One region of the Lysinibacillus sp. NPDC097231 genome, then DNA from elsewhere that is predicted to be linked to it. Evidence: riboswitches for the same ligand, from Rfam matches in the RefSeq annotation. Region 1 holds a riboswitch; the other holds the start of a gene.
The links. Region 1 has a riboswitch for FMN ahead of ACIQXF_RS18645 (ECF transporter S component). Riboswitches for the same ligand answer to the same signal wherever they lie in the genome.
Positions count from the first base shown of each region.

Region 2: it holds a riboswitch for FMN, as region 1 does, so the genes downstream of both, ribE (riboflavin synthase) here and ACIQXF_RS18645 (ECF transporter S component) in region 1, are expected to answer to the same signal.

Region 1 is NZ_JBIWDH010000036.1:45,995-50,430, forward strand. It holds gene ACIQXF_RS18640 (sodium-dependent transporter) at 1-1,281, opposite strand, end outside; gene ACIQXF_RS18645 (ECF transporter S component) at 1,545-2,132, opposite strand; FMN riboswitch at 2,530-2,725, opposite strand; gene ACIQXF_RS18650 (RNA polymerase subunit sigma) at 3,073-4,365, opposite strand; gene sigX (RNA polymerase sigma factor SigX) at 4,362-4,436, opposite strand, start outside.
Region 2 is NZ_JBIWDH010000012.1:52,969-57,404, reverse strand. It holds gene ACIQXF_RS09525 (spore germination protein) at 1-124, opposite strand, end outside; gene ribH (6,7-dimethyl-8-ribityllumazine synthase) at 491-958, opposite strand; gene ribB (3,4-dihydroxy-2-butanone-4-phosphate synthase) at 975-1,601, opposite strand; gene ribE (riboflavin synthase) at 1,628-2,266, opposite strand; FMN riboswitch at 2,515-2,640, opposite strand; FMN riboswitch at 2,766-2,891, opposite strand; gene ACIQXF_RS09505 (autotransporter outer membrane beta-barrel domain-containing protein) at 3,159-4,436, opposite strand, start outside.

The DNA.
Region 1 (4,436 bases):
TAAACGATACGTTGAGTAATAACCCTGCCCCATATGACTCCCCATTAGTAATTCTTTCTTCACAAATTCTTTATCAACTACATGCGCAATAAAGATAGCAATCAGTAAGTTACCTAATGGGAGCATTAAATTTGAAACTAAAAAATCAGTTGCATCAAAAATTGTTTTCCCAAAGATCGATACATCCACTAAGGTGCTTGATGAAAGTGCCGCTGGAACTGCAGCAATAAAGACTACTACACCTAGTAACAGTGTCAATGCTGAGCGTGACATTCGCCCTTTTTCTATAAATGCAGCAACGATAATTTCGTATAAACTGAAGGAAGATGTTAACGTTGCGAATAAAAATAATAATAAAAACATCGCCAAGAACACTTCGCCAAACGGCATTTGACTAAATGCGGTTGGCAGCACCATAAATAATAAGCCCGGTCCAGATGCCGGCTCTAAATCAAAAGCAAATACTACAGGGAAAATCGCTAATCCTGCTAATAACGATACAAGCACAGTTAAAAGAACAACTGAGCCCGCTGAGTTTGGTAAGCTCACATCCTTCTTTAAATAGGAGCTGTACGTCACAAGACAAGAAAATCCTACTGCCAGGCCAAAGAAGGATTGTCCTAACGCTTCTAATAGAGCCTTTCCAGTAATATTAGAAAAGTCTGGCCATAAGAAGAATTTGACACCTTCCATCGCCCCATCTAATGTTACCGCCCGCACAACAAGCACAATAAACATGATAAATAACAATGGCATCATAAACTTGTTGGCCTTTTCGATACCATTTTGCACACCAAGGGATATCACTAGTACGTTTGCTAGCGTAAACAACCCTAAGCCTAGCAATGTAATCCAAGGCGTACCTATAATCTTTCCAAAAAGTTCACTAGGATCGTTGGCAGGATCAATAACAGCCCCAGTCACACCAAGGCCACTATAAATAAAAATCCAACCTCCAACAACGCTATAAAAAGTTAATAATAAAAAACAGCCTAGCACCCCTATACGACCAATCCATGCCCAGCCTGTTTTCGTTGGTGCTATTTTTTTATATGCAGTGACAGCCTCAGACTGTGTACCACGACCTAAAACATATTCTGATAATAGCATCGGTAAACCAATCAGCAATGTAAATAGAACAAAAATAAGAAAAAATGCTCCCCCGCCGCTTTGTCCAGTAACATATGGAAGTTTCCAAATTGCCCCTAATCCGATTGCTGCACCTGCTGATGCTAAAATAAAGCCTAATTTACTAGACCACTGTCCCTTTTTTTCACTCATCTCTACAAAACTCCTCATTTCTAAACTCTACCTTATTCTACACGAAAATACTACGCTCGACTATATCAAATTCCATTACCTAATTACCTAAATTACCTAAATTCCAGCCCATTTGGATGATCTATCCGTCACATTTGCAATTCTATCCGCCAATTTATACGTTCTACCCGTCACTTTTACATTTCTATCCATCATTTCGATTGCTCTATCCGTCTCATACAAAAAAACCTCGAGCATTTAATCACTCGAGGTTTCTTCCTATATTATTTAGTTACATACACTGAACGCTGTTTTACAATCCATTTGCGCATAGTTGTGAATAGTAATGCCATAACGGCAGTTAATAAAACACCTTTCACAATATTAAATGGTAAAATCCCAGCTACAATCATTTTATATAGTGAATCACCTACAACAGGTTCCATACCTAAAAAGTAAGTGTACATCGGTAAAAATACTGCATAGTTTAGAAAACTCATACCCACTGCCATAACGACTGTTCCAGCTGCTAAACCTCCAACAAGACCCGCCATTGTCTTAAAGCGATTAAAAATAAACGTTACTGGTAAAATAAACAAAATACCTGTAGTAAAGTTCGCGATATGTCCTACCGGCACTCCCGTTGGTGTACCCGAGAAGATCCAATCTAAAATATTTTTAAATAATTCTACTAAAATACCGGCTACTGGCCCCATTGTGATAGCCGCTAGTAATGCTGGCATATCACTAAAATCCACTTCCAAAAACGCCGGGAATGGTGGAATTGGGAAGTTAAAAAGCATTAATAAAAACGAAATACTACTCAGCATGCCAATCGTAATAAACGATTGAAGTTTAACATTTTTCTTCATCGAAAACTCTCTCCTCTTTGCTGATTCAATCTCGCAAGAAGAAAGGTTACGATCCATTGTTATTTATCAATTTCGCCTTGGCGTAATTGCGTCCGGATTTTGAATTGTGCGGGCACAATTCATTCCTTTGAAAATCCGTGACATCCGCCGGAGGCTTTATCTTCATTCAGTAGATGTTTCGACCACTGAAAAGGAAACAAAACCGCATTCATCTCCCCACCTGTAGAGGTGAGAGTCTTCTACTGAATGAAGATAAAAAACCCTTATGCAAAAGAGCATAAGGGAGAAAAGGCATGATTAAAAAACGCCATTGATTAGCCATTTTGAGCAAGCTGTGAAAGTCACATCAAATAACACTCGTAATAGCTAAAATCATAACAACGAATGACGATCGTACCTCCATCTTCTCCCATCCAGACTATAACTGTCGGCCTTGGAATTGCACCAAGTCAGCCATGCAAAAAACTTTGCACAGGTCGCGGGCTGAAGAGTCTTTTGTAAACCATTCGAGCCAATGTCTCTGATAGAAAACATTAGCGATTTACAACCCTATTACCGCCGGTCGGGATTTTCACCCTGCCCCGAAGATGAATCAATATTATTTTATACTACAGCTTTACTATAATGAATTATTAAGGAAAAGTAAATAGTTCTGTTTAAAAAATCCGATTAGATTCATATGTTTTGTGGATGCCCTGTTGTTTATAGAGTCGACAATTGCAACATAGAGAGAAACTTAATCAGTGTTTTTTTCATCCTCACTAATTATTAGTCTTCACTAATCGGGCTTTTACGGCCTCTTTTGCTTTCGCTGACCGTTGAGGTGGGAGTCTTTATCTGACGTTTCGCTTCTGGTACAGATAAACTGACAGGAGCATTCTCGACTACGCAAGAATGCTCCTGAAATTGATTTTCCAGCCTATTCTTCAAGTGTTGAAGTTTATGGCATATATTGTTTATTGGCTCCCACTGGCTTTGGTAAGAATTTTGTTAAATCAAATCCTTCCCAGCTTTCCTGTACAACATTGTCTAGACGTAATTGTTTATCAAAGCTTGCAGCAGTGAGCATCATTGCCTCAATTAACTGTGTCGCACGAACTGGATCCATTGCTGTTAAATCAAGAGGCTCTTCAAATGTAACGATAACACCTTCCGCTACCTCACTTACAGTATATGTCATATTTTCAGGCACGACTGATTTATATATATCATCATTTATATTACTCATATCTGTAATAGCTTCTGTAACAGTGGGAAAAGCTCGACGAAAATCAGGGGATAAATACTCTGCTCCATCTTCGTTCTGGTATAAATAATAATTAAAGTGATTTGAGCTTGTTAACGCCATGGACTTACTAGGTTCTCCTTCCTGAGAAAATTCATAAGCTGTACCATCTGGATTTTCAAACTCAATATCGTTATACTCGGAATCTGAGAATGTATCCTGTAATGTTCCCAAGTACTCATTAACTGCCGCAGAAGCAATATCATAATCATTATTCTCTGGCAATACATGAATAATTTTATCGCCCTTTTCTTTCAATTCCCCTTCATATGGATGATAGGAAGTAAAACCCTTCGCTTCCTCTTCAATTTGTGGAGCATACTTTTCATACATTTTTAAAGTTGTAGGCTTATCTTCTCCAAAATCAGTAGCAACTCGTTCATTTGGAATGATATATGTCATCGGTACACTTTCCGCATCACGGCTTGCTAAACCGATATGGAATACAACTGCATCTGTCAAATCTTCCTCATATACAGATGATCGCAGTGACATAATGCGTTCATGTTCTGCTACAATGTTAGAATCCATTAAAGCGTCATGTTTTTCAACACTTTTTGCAGCTCGTTCATCCTGCATTGTAGAGTAATTAGCAGTTTCAGGAGCACTAGCTTGATCCACGTTTATATCTTTATTTTTCAAAGACATGGAGCCTACAATTACTGTTAGGGCGAAAACAGCTGCAACACCCATAAAGATTGGCCATCTACGTACTTTACGTTTTGTTGTCACTGCTGTCTCAGTACTTTCCTGGTGTTGCTGTTCTTGCAATGTTTTTTCTTCATCTATTGGTAGTTTTATAGCTTCTTGAAGATGGATATTATCCTGCAATCGAGCATCTGCCAATAATCGATTTAATACTTCTTCTTTGGAACGGCGGTCAGAGAGCTTAGGGGCATTGTTCAGTACATGTTCAAGATGGTCGTCATCAAATTGGTTATGTGTCATTGCCGTTTCGCCTCCTGTTCTCTAGCCTGTTGTAGCTGTTGCCTTAAAAATTTAATAGCACGATGCTGTGT
Region 2 (4,436 bases), on a different contig from region 1:
TAATCATCGCTTCACATTTTATCAAATACACTTTATGTTGTTGAAAGTTATACGCTTGGAATACTACATCAGCAGAACGTTGAAATAGCGACATCAAAGTTTTCAAATTAAGCTCTTGTTCCATTGAATATTCCTCATCTCCTACTGAGCTAGCTCCAAATTAGTACATTTATGTTTAATTACCTTAGTATAATTGCCGCTGCCGCTTCGCTTTCGCGCAGAAAACATTGCCGCTGCCGCTTCGCTTTCGCGCAGAAAACATTGCCGCTGCCGCTTCGCTTTCGCGCAGAAAACATTGCTGCTGCCGCTTCGCTTTCGCGCAGAAAACATTGCCGCTGAATTTTGAGGTAGGCGTCTTATCGCTCGTTAATGCGGGATAAATAAATACACTTACGCATATTTTTCCCATGGATTTGAAAAATATTCAAGGATGCATAATGAATGTTTAAATTGCCTTAAAGTTAAAATTCCACGCCATCAATGCCCAATATTAACCGATTATTTTCTTTAAGTTTGCCATTTCAATAGCAGACATTGCTGCATCATAGCCTTTATTGCCTGATTTCGTGCCAGCACGCTCAATAGCTTGTTCAATATTTTCTGTCGTAACAATGCCAAAAATAACAGGCACATTTGTAGATAATGACACATTTGCAATACCTTTTGCAGATTCATTACATACATAGTCATAATGTGTTGTAGAACCACGAATTACTGTACCTAATCCGATAATAGCGTCATAGTTTTTTGTTTCCGCTAGCTGTTTCGCGATATACGGAACTTCAAATGCACCAGGAACCCATGCCACATCAATAGAGTCCTCATCTACACCATGACGCTTTAGACCATCTAGCGCACCGTCTAATAATTTATTTGTAATAAATTCATTAAATCTACCTACTACTACGGCTATTTTTAAATTAGTACCAATTAATTGTGCTTCAAATGTTTTACCCATTTTTTATTCTCCTCTTTCAAATTGTTATTTTATTATCTGCCATTATTTGTTTTCGATAGATTGCCAATTCTTCAATGGAAATCATTTTTAACTGATGCTGTGCTGCATATTTAACAAGATCATTGAAGCGTAGCATTTCGCCATTGTCACCCATAATTTCGCAAATAATACCTGCAGGAATACTGTGACACAGCTTAGCTAAATCAATTGTTGCTTCGGTATGTCCTCTTCGCTCTAACACACCATTTTCCTTTGCTATTAGGGGGAATACATGGCCTGGTCTACGAAAATCCTTCGCCTTTGCTTGAGGTTCAATCATTTTTTTTATTGTCATTGCGCGTTCAAAGGCACTTATTCCTGTCGTCGTATCCACATGATCGATGCTTACGGTAAATGCCGTTTGATGATTATCAGTATTGTTACTAACCATAGGATGTAATGCCAATTTTTGCGCGAGTTGCTGCGAAATCGGTGTACATATAAGACCTCTGCCATAGGTCGCCATAAAGTTAATCGTTTCAGGTGTCATAAACTCCGCGAGCGCTAGTAAGTCTCCTTCATTTTCTCGGTCCTCATCGTCTACCACGACAATCATCTTGCCCTGTTTTAAATCCTCTATCGCTTCCTCAATCGAATATAGCAATTTTGGCTCCTCCCTATCATTAAATGTTAAAATCCATTTTGTGCTAAATAGTCTCTTGTAATAGTCGGTATTTCTTGACTACGTTTAAGTTGATGTAGAATGTATTTTCCAACTAAATCTGTTTCAATATTGACAGGAGCGCCAATTTTCTTCATACCTAAAATAGTTTCCTTGTAAGTGTGCGGTATCAGTGATACTGTGATACTTTTTTTCTCGACTTGAAAAAGTGTTAAGCTCGTACCATCAATCGTAATGGAGCCTTTTGGAATACAATAGTTAGTTAATTCTTCTGACAGCTCAATATCAATATAGACTGCGTTTGCTAATGGCCGTTTACGCAATATTTTCCCAACTCCATCTACATGTCCTGATACAAAATGACCGCCAAAACGTCCATTAGCAGGCATGGCGCGCTCTAAGTTTACTGGATCTCCAACAGCGAGCTGCTGTAAATTTGTTGCTCTCACAGTTTCTGGCATCACATCCATCGTTAGCTCCCGTTCAGTAAAATTTGTCACTGTTAAACAAACGCCATTGACCGCAATGCTGTCTCCGTGATTTACATCCTCCACCATTTTTGATGAAAGGACGGTTATTTTCATACTTTGTCGATTGTTTTGCAAGGTTTTAACAGTACCAATATCCTCAACAATCCCTGTAAACATTTTTTCACCTACTTCCTATTTTTGAAGGTTCTAACCGTCGATTTCGGGACTATATCCTTCACTTTTCTAATTCTATCCGTCAGTTTTAGGATTCTATCCGTCACTTTCAAAGTTCTATCCGTCTGTACCTCCTCCCAATTATCATCAAACAAAAAACCCCTTCGATGGAAGGGGTTTGGGAGTTCATATTAATAAGACGTCAACAAATAAACCTCATGGATAAAAATTTTTCCATAGGTTACCATCTCATTGTTCTTCTCCCATCCAGACTGTCACTGTCGGTTTTGGATTTACACCAAATCAGCTTTCGCTCACGGACTTTGAATTTCTTCATCACCGCCGATTGGGAATTTCACCCTACCCCGAAGAACATCTTGCTATTCAATTGATTTGCTAAATAAAAGCAAAAAACTTCCCAACTTAAACGATGGGAAGTAGTTTACAAAAATCATAGTCAAATAGACCTTTTAAATTCATACAAATTTAAAAAGCTCTTTCTTTTACCCTTCTCCCATCCAGACTATAACTGTCGGTTTTGGATTTGCACCAAATCAGCTTTCGCTCACGGACTTTGAATCTCTTCATCACCGCCGATTGGGAATTTCACCCTACCCTGAAGGATATTTTTATTTAGCTATTTCTTACGATAACACTATTTTATTATATTATCCATATAATTCGTTATAAAAATTTTTCTAATCAATCAGTTTCGCCTTGGCGTAGTGCAAACGTAACGGCAGCAACAGATAAAACCATGTTGCTGTCGCTTCGCTTTCGCACAGTAAACATTTGCTGAATGAAGGTGAACACCACCATGCAAAGAATAATCAGGAATGAACTGCTCTTTTAATCCAAACCGGAAAACATCTTGACGGCTCCTTCTTTAACAGGTTCAATTGCTGGGATTACAGCGTATGTTGGACTTACAGCAAGCGTTAAGGGACCTACGTGTGAATGTGATTATTGGTGTAGGTGGAGGTGGAGGTGTAGTTGTTGCGTAAGTGAATGTAACGACGTAATCTGCCTCAGGATCGATTAATTGTATTGTTTGTGCAGGCTGGTCTGGTGGGAATAATGTCCATACCGTACCATTGATGTCCGTAAACGTTTCAAATGGCGGAATGGTTACCGTGGCCCCAATAAAACTGTCAATAATAGTTGAATGTATCACATGGGCAGGATTATTGAACTCTACAAAGTTTACTGTTACGATTTTCACCGGCTTAACATAGTTGATATCGTAATTGTTATAAGCATTTAGAAAAGACCATACCAACGGTGGTGGCGTCTGAACTGGGATGAAAGTGCTGAAATGCTCCGTAAATATATGTGTCTTATATATATCGCTGTCACCGCCGCTTGTGATTGCCCAATACGTATATCTCGACGCGAGGTTTCCACTGAATATAACGGAGGCAAATACTGTTACATTGGCGAGCTCATCCGTAAATATACCTCCACCGTCCCCACCAGCGGTATTATTTGTTATTTCAGCACCGGCAATCGAAACGAGCGAACCCATGGCAATGATGCCGCCACCGTCTGTGAATGCGGTGTTATTCGTAATTATGCCGCCGGTTATCGTTAAGGTAGGTGTGAAGCCTGGAACGGCGCCCATGGAGATGCCACCGCCAAAATTTGCTGTATTATTTTCAATCGTCCCGCCCGTAATGGTAACAGTGGAGATGGGAGTGAATGTCGGAAAAGTCCAAATTGCTCCGCCGTAGCTTAAAGATGAGTTGCCGCTGAAGGTCGCATTCGCATTTACCGTAAGGCTCGACGCAAAAAGCGCAATCCCTCCGCCGCCACGGGAAGCATTTTGGGGATCCCCGTTGCTGTTTGCGTGGTTATTGATAACTCTTGCGTCTCCTTCAATGGTAATGGAAGAGCCGGAAAATGCATCAATGCCGCCACCTTCAAGACCCGCCTCGTTTCCACTTACCTCAGCGATCCCTGTAAGGACAAGGATAGAGCCATCATTTACAAAAATCCCGCCGCCTCCTGCTCCCGCCGTGTTTCCGGTCACCTGGCCGTCGCTCAGGGTAAGAGTTGAACCACTGGAGAAGTAAATGCCACCGCCTTGATTTGAACCGGCTATAGTACTGACTGCTGAATTTCCAATTATTAGGCTGTTCGTGATTACAAATTCGCCTAGAACGCCCTGCACCCT